DNA from 3 places in the Methylobacter sp. S3L5C genome. Region 3 is predicted to be linked to each of the others. Evidence: riboswitches for the same ligand, from Rfam matches in the RefSeq annotation. Region 3 holds a riboswitch; each other region holds the start of a gene.
What was found. A riboswitch is a leader RNA that binds a small molecule or an ion and turns the genes downstream of it on or off. The one in region 3 is predicted to bind cyclic di-GMP.
Positions count from the first base shown of each region.

Region 1: another riboswitch for cyclic di-GMP. It lies ahead of KKZ03_RS20305 (hypothetical protein); the one in region 3 lies ahead of KKZ03_RS14380 (VPLPA-CTERM sorting domain-containing protein).
Region 2: another riboswitch for cyclic di-GMP. It lies ahead of KKZ03_RS21590 (DUF1566 domain-containing protein); the one in region 3 lies ahead of KKZ03_RS14380 (VPLPA-CTERM sorting domain-containing protein).

Region 1 is NZ_CP076024.1:4,500,423-4,505,504, reverse strand. It holds gene KKZ03_RS20315 (VPLPA-CTERM sorting domain-containing protein) at 1-421, shown strand, start outside; gene KKZ03_RS20310 (hypothetical protein) at 1,307-2,221, shown strand; cyclic di-GMP riboswitch class I at 2,494-2,573, shown strand; gene KKZ03_RS20305 (hypothetical protein) at 2,604-3,356, shown strand; gene KKZ03_RS20300 (IS4 family transposase) at 3,539-4,849, shown strand; gene KKZ03_RS20295 (hypothetical protein) at 5,073-5,082, opposite strand, start outside.
Region 2 is NZ_CP076024.1:4,767,473-4,772,554, forward strand. It holds gene ppsA (phosphoenolpyruvate synthase) at 1-1,190, shown strand, start outside; gene KKZ03_RS21590 (DUF1566 domain-containing protein) at 1,407-2,144, opposite strand; cyclic di-GMP riboswitch class I at 2,176-2,254, opposite strand; gene KKZ03_RS21595 (choice-of-anchor I family protein) at 2,795-4,414, shown strand; gene KKZ03_RS21600 (hypothetical protein) at 4,826-4,999, shown strand.
Region 3 is NZ_CP076024.1:3,207,014-3,212,095, reverse strand. It holds gene KKZ03_RS14390 (IS5 family transposase) at 1-674, shown strand, start outside; gene KKZ03_RS14385 (FAD:protein FMN transferase) at 756-1,664, opposite strand; cyclic di-GMP riboswitch class I at 2,312-2,390, shown strand; gene KKZ03_RS14380 (VPLPA-CTERM sorting domain-containing protein) at 2,475-3,398, shown strand; gene KKZ03_RS14375 (cytochrome c peroxidase) at 3,510-5,082, shown strand, end outside.

The sequences.
Region 1 (5,082 bases), 1.3 Mb from region 3:
CAGTAATACACTCACAAACTATCAGGGACCCGTGAAGGCGATTGACCAAACACTGGCTGTATTCGGCAAAAGTGCAGTTATATCCTTTGACGGAAACGAAAATATTTTCGCATTCAGCGACCCCAATACGGACGTTATTTACAGGAACAATTACGGTCTGGCAGGCACACCTAACGGTTCGCGCTTGGGATCGTGCGAAGCAGGGCCACAATTTTTGTGTACAACCGGCCAATTGTTCGCCCCTTTAACGACTCATACCCCAATGAATTGGAAGATCATGGCCATGGCCCCCACCGTTGCCGCCGTTCCAATTCCAGCCGCTATCTGGATGTTTGTATCAGGCTTATTAGGTTTTGGAGCTTTTCATAAGAAAAAGGCTAAATCTCAAAACCTGTATAGCACCATGACCGCCAACGCTTAACGTAAAGATCAGGCACTAAAGCCGCCTCTACTGGGCGGCTTTTTTGTTGTACTGTTCTTCATGAAACCGGTGTAAACATTAAAGATATTTATTGACGGTAATGGATGCAAGCTGCAATGGCTCTGCCGAAAAGTGCTACCCAGAAAAATAAAATCTACGCCCAATATACCTAATAAATGGCTTTTTTGGGTGTTTCTGCACCTTGAGTTGGTTGTAAAATTGATTCAACAAATTAGGTGGGCACATTTTTTTGTCCAACATTTCCACATTAAAATAGAATGATGACATTGGGTAATGTATCGATATTATGCTTTTGTCCTTTGAATATTGGGCAAGGAAAAGATATTTCCCAACCTACATATCTATTTTGCCAAAACACCTCCACAAAAAAAGCCCCATGACCTAAATCATAAGGCTTTAGTCCAAAAAACCAACAAATCTTAACTATAAACTGGCGGTACCAGCGCCACCAACACCTTCGATGAATTGGTAAACGTTATTGATTAACGGCACCAACGTGGAAAGCTAAAATCTGTAGGGTGAAATAGCGTATTGCGCAGTATGTTGGTCTTTGATCATTCGGCGCATTACGTTATTACTAATGCACCCTACATTTAAACCGTCTTACGGGTTTGTTGCTCATAGGGTGCGTTTATAAAAACGACAGAAAAGTCCCATAGAATTTATTAAATGCCAAAATTTACGTGGCTTTATGCCATTTTCAACACTCCTCAATTTAAACTGTGTTTAACCTACCATTTTTTGAAAGTCTTAACTATTATTACTTGGTAGATCGTAAGGCATAAAAAAACGAATGTTTAAACGAAACAAACCAACTGATATTACTATTAAATTCAATGGCAGACTTCATCACGTAAATTTTTCATGATATCTCCTAAAAACTCTAGTAAAGAAACAATAAAGTTAGCTTTGTTATTACCATGTTTAACTTTAAGTCTTTGTGCAAATACATCGTGGGCTAGTGTCACCTCTTCTTATTCGGAAGGTAGTATTTCAAATACTATGGGCAACTCTACCCCTCACAATAATTCGATAACTTATACTAATAAAGTAATAGATACCAATAGCTTGGAGCTAGAGACTGTAACTTTCTCCAGTACGCCAGCGCCTTATATTTTAGTATCAGCGAAAGCATATAATAGATACGGAGAGACTATGGCCCAAGCCGATGGCACTATGTCTTATAGTATTGATATATCGGGGCCAGCTTCTACCTGGATTCCAGTGGGCTTCGGAGGGCGATATTGGCTATTTGGTCAGGATCTCGCAGCACAGACTATTGATGAAGTTCAGACAGCCTCAAAAGTTGGTTTCTCAGTAGGTGGAGAGACAGGGTTTAGCTATGACTGTGGTAACCATTTATGTACAAGCAATACACGTCACACAGGACGGTCAGATATATGGTTAAACGAAACGTTGATTTCATATGATTCTTTTGCTGGCACTTTTGGTGGAGTCACAGAGATTCTGACTGATGCGTCCGGGCATGCAACACAAATGGTTTATATGGACGCTCTATCTCGATCTCATGCATTCGGTTCAATTTTAACTTTTTATGCGGGGGCTTTTATTGATCCTGAGTTCTATATTGACCCAACTTGGCTAGCTTTAAATCCAGGTGCGACATTATCATTACCCTTAGGCGTTGGTAATGCCATCACACCAGCAGCTGTCCCAGTACCTGCAGCCCTATGGCTGCTCGGTTCTGGCTTACTGGGCTTGACAAGCCTTACACATAAGCGCAAAGAATTGTTATGCTCGCAAAAACGATGCTTATAGGTCGCAGTTTTTGTATTTGTTGGCTTAACGTCCAGTTTAGTTCGATTTCTTACGATTAGACTGTAGGTAGGCAACATTTTTTCGTTGCCTAACAGTCAACGAAACAAACCATTATTTAAATATGCCGGGCACAAAAAAATGTGCCTGATCTGTCTGGTAGGCATGGTCAAATATGCAATATTTATTAGTGATAATATTTAAATTTATTGCACAAAAGCAGTTTTTTCAACTTTAAACTTCGTGTCAAGCTTATGTAAGTGCGCATGATTCAAGGACGATAAAGCTAAACTTATTGTGAGATAAGGACGGAAAGCTACGGAGCCTTTTTTAAAAGGTCAGCCGAGTTGCACATTTGATTAATGAAAGATTACCTAAAGAGAATATGATGAAACATCAAAAAACCTTATTAGCGTTGGCTTTGCTTGCCAGTGTCGCTGTTACCGGAACTGCCCATGCGTCGTTAGTTGATCGTGGTAACGGTATGTTGTATGACAACGTGCTTAATATCACTTGGCTACAAGATGCTAACTATGCTGGTACCTCTGGTTATGCAGGTGCCGTTAATAATGGAAAAATGGAATGGAATACTGCAGTCACGTGGGCCGCCAATTTAGTCTACGGCGGTTTTAGCGACTGGCGCTTGGCCAGCAACACACCGGTCAACGGCAGCAGTTTTAACACCGGATATTCCGAAAATGGCACAACCGATTTCGGTTATAACATTACTAGCTCCAACTCCGAGTTAGCCTATATGTACAACGTTAACCTGGGCTTAAAGGATTATGTTGATACAGCTGGAAATTACCAACCTACATTTGGCATTCATGGCAACGGTTCTAATAACGGACAAGCCAACATCGGCTTGGTCAATAACCTACAAGCCTTGGTTTACTGGTCGGGAACTGAGTACTCGCCCGGTTCTGGCGGCGCTTGGTACTTCGATACATCGGCTGGCTACCAGGCTGGCTACAAGAACGGCGACGAACTTGGCGCTTCTTTCTATGCCTGGGCTGTTCGCCCCGGCGATGTTGCCGCAGTTCCCGTTCCTGGCGCAGTTTGGTTATTCGGTAGCGGTTTGATGGGATTACTGGGCTTTAGACGACAGGCCACATTGGGTAATTTGACCCCGGCGTGACGAGGTTTGCAACCCCGTTATTCACGTTTTTACCCTGCCTGAACCAAGCAGCTATACCTGCCTAACGGAATCAATGGGGTCAGTGTCAATGCCAGTAAGTTAAGGCATAACTAACTGATTATGCTAAAATTACAGGCAATAAAATCACGTATTACCTATGAAATAAAGGCCACCATAAAACATTGGAAAAGTCATTAAATAACATTTTTCTACTCATAAACAATACCCTTAACGACCTTTCATTTATAGACAAACATCGTCTTTCAAATACCGCTTTTATACGGAACAGATCACTCAATTTTTCTACTTTAATACTGTATCTGCTTAACTTTAGAAAGCATTCCAATCAAGTAGAACTCGACCAGTTTTTTAAGGTACTTAATCATAAAAAAGAAGCCTCTCAGTGGATCACAAAGTCGGCCTTTTTTCAGTCCAGAAAACAGCTTTCACATACCGCATTTATCGCGCTTAATCAGCTAGTAATCAATCAGGCTTACCAACACCCTGAGCACTTGAAATTATGGAAAGGCTTTCGCTTATGCGCGATTGATGGTACCTCCATTCGCTTGCCCAATACACCGGATATTACTCAGTACTTTGGCACTCAAAAAGGACGACCAGGGCAAGGGTCTTGCACCATGGGCATGGCATCGGTTTTCTATGATGTTCTGAATCATTTAGTCATCGATTCTTGTATTCATCCCAGGCTTAAATCCGAAAAGTCCTGTATTGATAGTCACATGGCTCATGCGAGTAAAAATGATTTGATTATTTATGATCGTGGCTACCCTGCATTCTGGCTCTATACCTTTCATTTACATCATAAACAATCATTTTGTATGCGGACAAAAACCAAGCAAAGCCTAGTCGTAAAAGACTTTATTAAAAGTAATAAAAGACAGGCAATAGTAACAATTAAGCCCAATAAACCTTCAATTAAAACGTGTGTCGAAAAAGGATTATCAAGTGCCCCGATAAAGCTCAGATTAGTCCGTGTTGATCTTCCTAATGAGGTAGAAGTACTGATTACTAATCTCATGGATACTGAGCTTTATGAAGCTAGTTTATTTAAGTCGTTATATCATCTCCGCTGGGGCGTTGAAGAAAATTATAAACGCTTAAAACAATGGCTTGAAATTGAGAATTTTTCCGGTAAATCAGCGCTCTCAGTTCAACAAGATTTTTATGCCAAAATTATCGCTGCAAATTTAACCGCGTTAATGGCAATGGCGGCACAACAAAAAGTGGACGAGAATACGCAACATTTACGCTTGAATTACCAAGTGAATTTTGCCCAAGCCTTGTCAAAAGCCAAGCATCAGGTCATCAATTTTATCCGGCATTCAACTGACGGATTTTTGTGTGATATTAATCGACTTATTAGTTACATCGCCATAACAATAGAAGCCGTTAGAGAGGGACGTTCGGCACCGAGACTTTTGAAAAATATTAAGAATGACATTCATTTTACAGCCTATAAAAGCTCTTTATAATTAGAGCGTTATATCTTAACTTACTGGCATTGGGGTCAGTGTCGTTGATTTTGAAAACTAAACAACCACGAGCTTAAGATAGTGGGTTTGAAAATCGATGGGGTCACAATCAACGACACTGACCGCATCGATTCTTGATTCCCAATGCAGCTGCAATGGCTACCTGAATTTTGGTAATAAAAAACCCGCTCGGAGTGGGTTTATGGGATAGTTATTTCATAAGTTATGCCTGA
Region 2 (5,082 bases), 1.6 Mb from region 3:
CAGTAATGAAAATTGCCTCAGCCATAGTCACCAACCGTGGCGGGCGCACCTGCCATGCCGCCATTATCTCACGGGAATTGGGTGTGCCTGCGGTAGTCGGTTGTGATAACGCTACGACAACACTTAAAAATAATGCCCCCATAACGGTATCCTGTGCTGAAGGCGACAATGGCAAAGTCTATGAAGGCATCCTTGATTTTGAAATTAAAACCACCAACCTGACCGGCCTGAAACGACCAAAAACCAAAATCATGTTAAATATCGGCAACCCGGAACTGGCTTTTAAAACCAGTTTCCTGCCCAATGACGGCGTGGGTTTGGCGCGTATGGAATTTATTATCACCGAAACCATCAAAGCGCATCCAATGGCGTTGATCCATCCGGAACGTGTGCAAGATAACCAAGAACGGGAACAACTGGCCGAATTGACCCGTAACTACGCAACTCCTGAAGATTTCTTTATTCAACGCCTGTCGGAAGGTGTAGGTACAATTGCCGCCGCTTTTTATCCCAAACCCGTAGTCGTGCGAATGTCCGATTTTAAAACCAACGAATATGCCACCTTATTGGGTGGTCGCTGGTTTGAGTTTGATGAACCCAATCCGATGATCGGTTTTCGTGGCGCATCCCGTTATACCCATCCCGCTTATGCCGAAGGCTTTGCACTGGAATGTGCCGCCATGAAACGGGTACGCGACGTCATGGGCCTGACTAATGTTATCCTGATGATTCCTTTTTGCCGTCGTGTCCAGGAAGCCAAAAAGGTACTTGATTACATGGCGCAACTGGGGTTAACGCGGGGTGAAAACGGCTTGGAAATTTATGTGATGTGCGAGATTCCCAATAACGTCATCCTGATTGATGCCTTCTCCGAGCATTTTGACGGCTTTTCTATCGGCTCCAATGACCTTACCCAACTGACCTTAGGCGTAGACCGTGATTCCGCGATAGTCGCCGAAGACTTTGACGAACGTGATGCCGGCGTTAAAGCAATGATCCGGTTGGCCGTAGAAGGCTCAAAGCGCAACGGCAAACATTGCGGCCTGTGCGGTCAAGCACCGTCGGATTATCCTGAAATGGCCGATTATCTAGTGGAAATCGGCATAGACTCGATGAGCCTGAACCCTGATACCGTGCTGCAAACGACACAGCAGGTATTGGAAACTGAAAAGCGGCTGGGTCGGGTTTAAACAAGCAAAAGCCAAGGTCCACGAAAGACACGAAAAGCACGAAAAAAGACACTAAATTATTGCTTTTTCGGGGCTGGCAATCAATAAGCAGGAGGCGATAACATCCCTTCAAGGAATTAGGGGTTATTATCGGTAAAATAATCCTGCTTTAAATGGCTGATTCCCAAGTTGGAGTTCGGCTCTGGCTCCCAAGCTGGAGCTTGGGAGCCAGAGAAATTAAGCGATATTCTTACGACGCTTTAAGCCCATTAACCCGACCATCGCGCTACCGAAGAGCCAAAACGCACCGGGTACCGGAACGGCGGCAACATCGCCCGGGCGAACAGCCCATGCGTAGAACTGGCCGAACTTATAGGGGGCGCCCTGGTAGCCACTGCTGGTATTTAAGCCCCACGCGGCGCTTGGATCGGGCGCGTACTCACTACCCGACCAGTAGACATAGCTCTGGACGTTAGTAAATAGATCATAGTTAGCATTATGAGTTGTTTCAATATCTGTCCAAGCTGCACCACCTAATTGATTGTAAAACAAATCACCCATTTGGCTACTGGTAACATTGATTCCATCAGCTTTTACTGGTGTAGAGGGTAAGCTCCAGCCCGTAACACCACCCAACGTCAAGTTGTTAACCCAGGCTTGTGCGCCAAACCAGGTCATTGTGCCAGTGCTGGTATTAAAGTCTGCGCTGGTCAGGTTATAGATACCCGTATACCCATCATAATAATTGGCCGTATCATGAATAACCCCGCCGTTAGCCGCGATAATGTCACTGACCATATTAGGATTACTCGCCGCCTGAGTTTGAAACAAGTTGGCATCGGCTGCCCAAGTGATGTTATTAACATCGTCATAAACCATACCGCCGGTACGGGCCCACAGCGCTGCTTGGGCAGTGCCGGTTACTATCGTGCTAGCCAGCAATGCAAATGCCAGCGCTATTTTTTTATATTGCATGTTGTTACCTACGAAAAATTATCATTAAATTTAACGCAACCCGGCTGGCCTTTATCATAGGCTCCGTAGTTTTCCGTCCTTATCTTGCAATAAGTTTGGCTTGTTCATCCATGAATCATGGGCACTTGGATAAGTGGGACACGAGCGTGCAGTTTTATTAAGCGGATAACTTTGCTTGAACATAAATACCTAAAGTATTTATGTAATCTTTAAACTACTAAAAGACTATAACAGATAAAAATACCAAGTACAGCTTTGAATTGTATCGAAATGCATCGAAATGTATCAAGTAACCTAAATATACTAAATTCATAGACTGTGCTGAATAAACTGGTTGCCAAGTTCCAACTTAGCAACCAGTTTATTCAGTATTGATTTCGTGTATTTAATATATTTTTTGTCTTTCATGTCTTTCGTACTTTTCATGAGCTATGGCCATCATTTCATGAAACAGTGGCAAAATTGAACGAAAGGTGAATTATTCGATACGGTTCACACTTTTGTAACAAATAAAAAGTAAATTAGGATTCAACTTGACAGACCTAGCGTGTTGTTGAGGGTGAAAGCAATTATTAGCGGCTCAATTATGCCTGGCTTATTTAATTGCAGATTAACCATTTATATTAACAACATCAAGGATTCCAAAGCTTATGAAACATACACGTATTACCCTCGCTATTGCCGTTGCCGTAGCGCTAGCCTCCACAACCGCCAATGCAACCGGTGGTTTTAGCTACTCTCATGAATGGACTTTCAGCCATACTGCCGCTAATGGCTCAAATTCAATGGGCTCTGAAATTCTCTCCTACGACGCCCTAAACAATCGTCTATGGGTGGCAGGTACGGATGCAAACCAATTAAACCTTGGTCAAGGCGGTATTGATATCCTTGATTTGTCCGGTAATCTGGTCAATTCCTTTTCTACTAGCTCGCTAGGCGGCATCAATAGCGTCGCTGTAAAGAACGGCCAAGCAGCGATAGCCATCACAGCCCCCAACAAGACCAATGCCGGTTTAGTGAGTTTTTATAATGCTAATACTTATGCACATCAGGCGGATGTGACGGTCGGCGCTAATCCTGATGCTGTCACTTACACACCAGATGGTAGTCGTTTGTTAGTGGCCAATGAAGCCGAACCAAGCAGTTATTTGGTTGGCCCTGGTGGCGATCCAGTCGGCTCAGTGAGCATTATCAACACAACCACTTTTACTTCACAGACCGCTGGTTTTGAGAGCTTTAATGGCTCGGCTGCAGCACTTAAGGCTGCAGGTGTCAGACTTACCGGCCCCAATGCTTCTGTTGCCCAAGATCTTGAACCCGAATACATCGCAGTAAGCGCAGATGGCACCAAAGCTTACGCAACCCTGCAAGAAGCTAATTCAGTGGCAGAGATCGATATCGCTACGGCAACCATTACCAACATTAAAGCCATGGGCTTGAAAGACCACAGCCTGGCGGGCAACGGCCTGGATGTTTCAGATCGTGACGGATCAGGCAAAAGCCCCCTGAACGGCAATATCCAAAATTGGAACGTGATGGGAATGTATATGCCAGATGGCATAGCGAGTTTTACCAACAGCGGCAGTCAATACTATGTAACGGCCAACGAAGGCGATTCTCGTGGCGATTGGGCAGGTGGTAATGATGAAATCCGCGTCGGCGATGCAACCATTGATTCCGCTCTAAACGCTACTCTGACCGCTGCGCATGGTGCTGACTGGCAAACCAATAACGACAAACTAAATCGTTTGACTGTCTCTACCAGCGGCGACACCGATGGCGATGGCGACCTTGATCAGTTACAAGCATTTGGTGGACGATCTTTCTCGATTTTAGATGCTAACGGTACAATGGTGTTTGATTCCGGCGATAAGATAGAGCAAACCATAATGGCTAATTACTCGTCAATTTGGGATGACAGCCGCAGCGATAATAAAGGACCAGAGCCAGAAAGCGCAATAGTGGGTAAAGTCAATGGCCGCGATATATTGTTTCTGGGTCTGGAGCGATCCAATGCCATCATGGCTTGGGACATTAGCAACTTGGCAAGCATCCTCTACCTCGATACAATTTTCACTGCAGGTGATGTTGGTCCGGAAGGAATAAGCTTTTTCTCTAACGCCGCAGGCAGCTATCTTGCTGTAAGCAACGAGGTTAGCGAAACTACTTCTCTGTATCAAGTCGCAGCAGTTCCTGTTCCTGCAGCAGTTTGGTTATTCGGCTCGGCAATGGCAGGCTTTGGTGTCTTGACTCGTCGACGCAAAGCCTAAAAGCCGGTATTTTATCAGCATAAAGCGTTGGGCTACATGCATTACCGGTTCCCAAGCCGAAACTTGGGGTCAACGCGGTAAGGTGTAATAGGTAGGGCATCAATAGCATATTGCGCCCTACTTTTAATCCGTCTTATGGCTTTAATTAATGAGTAGGATGTGTAGAGCAACGCGAAACCCATCGAATAAGCGATTGAATATGATGGGTTTCGGCTATTGCCTCTACCCATCCTACGCGCTTTAATAGCTTTTGAAACGTTTGGGACGGGGTTATAAAACTCCGTCCCGCGTTATAATTTGCGATTCAGATCAATAAATATCGCAACGGTATTTTAAAAAACCTTTATTCACTCTCCCCGTCAAGCTACTGGCACTGCCAGAACCTCTACCGGCACTCCTAATACCTTTTTTGTGTCAGTAAAACCCCCCAATGGCGCTGCCAGCACCTCTACCGGCACTTTCAGTACCTTTACTCGCTTTTCCAATACCTTGCTTGGCAGTGCCTCTAAAGGTATTGACATAGCAACCAAAGGTGCTGGCAGTGCCAGTAACTTGCTGAGCAGTGCCAATACTATTATTACTTAATGCAAACCCTTTACCCGCATAACCGGTAAAAGTGTCAAGCTATACAAGCGCCAAACGACAAGCCAGAAAAGCACTATGCGGCG
Region 3 (5,082 bases):
TACCCGATATTTGCAGGCAGTTTGTTAATGCCATTTTGTGGATATTACGTACGGGAGCACAGTGGCGTGTATTACCGTCAACGTATGGTAAATGGAATAGCATCTTCAAGCGTTTTTCACGTTGGTGTATCAATGGCATATGGGGTGAAATTCTCTGTCATCTTGCTGAAGACGCTGATTTACAAGATGTTTCCATGGATGGTTCAGTTATTAGAGCACATGCCTGCGCAGCTGGAGCGGCATATAGTTCTGCTGAGAATGAAGCACTTGGGCGCTCCAAAGGTGGATTTGGTTGTAAGATTCACGCGCTTTGTGATGGCTTGGGCATGCCCATCAAATTTATCCTGACAGGCGGGCAGGAGGCTGAATGCAAGCAAGCCATATCTTTATTGGAAAATGTTAATGCTTCAGCCGTTTTAGCAGACAAAGCCTACGACACGAACGAGTTGCGGGAGTGGTTAGCCAGTCGTGAAATAAAAGCGGTTATCCCACCTAAATCGAACCGAAAAGAAGATATTGAGTGCGATTATTGGCATTATAAGGAGCGGCATGCCATTGAATGTATGTTCGGTAAGCTCAAGCACTATCGCAGAATTGCTACACGATATGAGAAAAAAGCTATTAATTACATGGGGATGCTATCATTTTCCTCGGTGCTTTTATGGCTGAGGTGAAACGTCAACAGAACCTAGGTTATATAACCTGATTTAATAAAAAAGCAGGTTATATACCTTATTTTTAAATTTATGGTCAGGCTAATTCAGTTGCCCGCCAACTTTTCCTTGGCTATCCATCCAGATATGCGGTACGCCCAAATCATTAAGCCATTGTTTACCGCATTTTTCCATGAGCATGGCAATCGTACAAGCACTCCCGGCAATCACACACTGCCTGGCTAATACGGTTACGCCAATCAAGCCATTAACCGGCCAGCCGGTTTTAGGATTTATTACATGCCCATAGCGCTGGCCATTAACAACCATACAGCGCTCATAATCGCCACTACTGGCTACCGCGCCCTCATAAACATTGACGTTTGCCAACAAAGCACCGAGCTTGCGCGGATGCCTTAGACCGACAGACCAAGGCCTGCCGTCGGGATGTGGGCCAATGATTTTAATATCGCCGCCCAAATCGACCAAGCCATGTTCAATGCCCTGCTCACGGCAAATAACTGCCGCCCTGTCAACAGCGTATTCTTTGCCAATACCACCAAAATCCAGTTGCATCCCGGCATTTTTAAAAGCAATATGCGTCGAACTTAACTGTACTTTGTTCCAGCCTACGCCGCGTAGCAGTTGTTTAATGACAGCTTTTTTGGGTAAAGTTTGTGCTTTAAAATCCCAAGCGCCTCGCAATACACCGGAAGTAATATCAAACAAACCGTTACTTTGCTGATAACAAGTATCCGCATAATGAAGTAATGCCGCCGTTTCTTCATCTATCGGCACTACCCCGCCTTTGGACGCGACATGGTTTATGGCAGACAACACACTATCCTCGCGATATCTTGAATACCGCGCTTCTATAAGCCATACATCCGCCATCGCTTTATCTGCGACACACTGCGCGGACTGCTTATCGCCAGCATAAAGTTGAATTTCACAAGGCGAACCCATCGCACGAAAGGGAAAACGGTAGAGCTTTAAAAGCATGGGAGTCATTTAAAAAATGCAAAAATATCAGTGTACACAATATTCACAGCGAATTGCTGGTAAATATTAGCCACGCAAGGCAAAAGCTGTTGTCCACGAAAAACACGAAAGACACGAAAAAACTGTTTAACACCTGAAATCAGGTAGTAGTCCATCGTGACAATATCAGTCAGGATTTCCAAACCCGGTCACACGTCGAATACGGCTTTTCAAATTAACCCAGCAATTTTTTTCGTGCTTTTCGTAGACCAAGCTCTTTAAAACTAAATCGTGTTATTTAACCTGATTAATTGTGTCAAATAACATAGTTTTTTAATATTCAGCTTTAAATTATCAGATTATCCTACAAATCCTTAGCGATACCGTTCTGTCATACCAAACAGGCAATGGCTTTGCTCTTTAATTGTCCTCAGATGAAAATAGTCAATTTTTTACTGATAAAGCCATATAAAACATAGAGTAAGTGACTTACATTCAGGCTTGTTAACTACCTGAATCCACAACTTTAAAAACGCCGACAAGTACATTTACCCTGAATAAAACAAGGGATATTTTAAGATGGCTCAATTATTGCTTTTAGTTTAGGTAAGAGTAAGCAAACTTGTTTACTTTGTTATGCCCTTGTTGAAATTAATGTTTCAACAGAAAAAAATTAGCAATTTAATAGCCACTCCTGTCGTGAGGCAGGTTCGGAAAGCCAAGGATCTTGTGATTAAAGACTGCCTGGTTGCTTCTTGTAATAAGACTGATGGACTAATCTCCAGCCTTATTACTTTGAACAGTGTTATTTATTTAACTTAACCATTCAGGATTAACATAATGAAACCAACCAAAATCGCTAAAGCCGTTGCCATGGCAATCACCGGTACCGTAATGTCTGTAGGCGCTATCAGCAATGCCTCGGCATCGTCGACAACCATGTACAATTTGTCGACTTATGAAGGCAATGATTTCAGTAGCAATACCACAGCTTGTGCGCCCTGCAATGGTGGCGCAGGAACCGATGGCTGGGTCTGGGGATTTAACGGCGCACCATTAGGTTCAACGAACTCGGTTGCGGCTTGGGCAGGCACCGGTGGCACCAACACCACACCGTTTGGCTACAACGGTGGCGGTGTTCTGCATTGGGGAGTACACATGACTGCAAACGGTACGGCAGAAATTTCCAGCCAGGATTCCCTGACCCGTTATGGTGTTGGCGCTGACATCGATACCGCCAAAGGCGCATGGAGCGACCAGGGATTGAGCGGTGCACAAGGCTGGCGACATGATGTGGACTTTGGCCTGTTTAAATCGGATGTCGGTGGCACGGTTACCGTCAATGCCCAAGGCATTAACCAAAGTGGCACCAATTTTGGATTCACCATCTTTAAAGGTATGGACACCAGCACTGTCGATTATAACCATCATGGTTCATGGAACCTGGGCAACAACACTCAACTAAGCGCACCTACATCATCTTCCCTACCAAAGGGTAATACGTCTTTCTCTGTTGCCGATATGGTTGCCTACAGCATTGGCGGCACTACGCCAAGCAACCTGAATACCATCAGTTTTAATGCCGAAGCAGGTCAAATTTATACCATCGCCCTTGGCGGCTATAGAAATGGCTCATGGGGTGCAACTCAAGACGGTTATAAATTAAGCATCAGTGCCGTACCGGTACCCGGCGCGGTTTGGTTGTTTGGTAGTGCCATGGCCGGCTTGATTGGTTTACGTGGTCGTAAAAAAAGCACGACCTAAAACCTGACTTAACAACACCAAGCCGGATGACTTATCCGGCTTGGCAAAAAATAACTATACCCGGCGTTATCGGCTGTAGTTACTGATCTTACCGATTTAACGAGATAAATAATGAAATTTCTCCCTCAAATTATGCTGGTCTTCGGGTTGCTAATAACGCAAGCTGTTTATGCGCATGGTCCGATACCTTACCCCTTGCAAAATGTACCGTTGCCTCCTGTTCCCGGCCTTTTGGATGGTACCAGTCCTATCGTGGTTGATAAAAACATGGCTATTGCTTTAGGCAAGGCTTTGTTTTGGGACATGAATGTGGGCAGTGACGGTCAGGCCTGTGGCTCATGCCATTATCATGCAGGCGCTGATGCGAGAGATAAAAATCAGATTAATCCCGGTGAGAAAAGCAGCAATGCCAGCGGACAAACATTTGACATGCTGCCTTCAGGTACTGGCGGCGGCCCTAACTATACGGTAAAACTTTCCGATTTTCCGCTCTACCGATATCCCAATCCGCTGGATAAAAGTAACAGCGTTCCAACTTATATTACCGATGACGTGGTGTCCTCGGCGGGTACTTTCAGTGGCGCCTTTAAGGGAGCCAATCCGTTTAACGGCGCAAATGATAGTTGCGACCGGAGCGCCGATCCTGTTTTTCATATTGGCAACACAGGTACTCGACGCGTAGAACCCAGAAACACACCGACGGTTATAAATGACATATTTAATTACCGTAACTTTTGGGATGGCCGCGCCAATAACATTTTTAACGGCAGTAGTACTTGGGGTGATCGCGACCCCAGCGCTGGTATTTGGGTAACCAGCGGCGCTCGCTCAGTTGTTAAACAGCGTTTACATCTGGAAAACTCATCGCTTGCTTCACTGGCCATGGGACCACCACTCAATGCCAGCGAAATGAGTTGCCGTGGTCGTAATCTGGCGGCAATAGGCAGAAAGTTACTCCTGCGCAAACCCTTACAAAACCAGAAAGTGCATGATGAAGACAGCGTTTTTGCCCCCTTAAACTTAACCTTAAGTACCGCAAACGACTTAAAAGCAGGCTTAAATACTACTTATAAAGCCATGATTACCAAGGCGTTTAATAAAAAATATTGGTCATATAATGCGCTTGGCCCTTTTGGTGCACCAGCCCCCGGGCAAATGCCGTATAACCAAACGGAAGCCAACTTCTCGCTATTTTTTGGTATTGCTTTGCAAATGTATCAAGCAACCCTGATATCTGATCAAGCGCCTATTGATTTAACACAACGTGTTCCTGCCACCTATGTGCCAACTTGGCTGGGTTTGGGTTATAGTCCTGAAAAGATTGTTTCGCTAAAAAACGGGCATGACTTGTTTATCAGCAACCATTGTAATCTATGCCATGGCGGCCCAACCATCACCATTGCATCAGTTGCTACCAATGCCCTGTTGGTAACCCCTACCACCGGAAAAACCTTTGGTCCGGCGTCCTCTCCCAGAGCATATGGCCCTCAAGCATTAGGTCCACAATTTGGCGCTCAGGCAGTAGGAATAAGCCGGTTTACCAATGTCATTGTTCGTGATGAAACGGAAGGTGGCCCCAAGTTAATGGACTTTGGCTTTGCCAATACCGGCGTTGCCGATCCTGATTCTGACCCTGGTGTTGGTGGGGTTGATGATTTTGGCCAGCCTCTATCTTTTAGCGCGC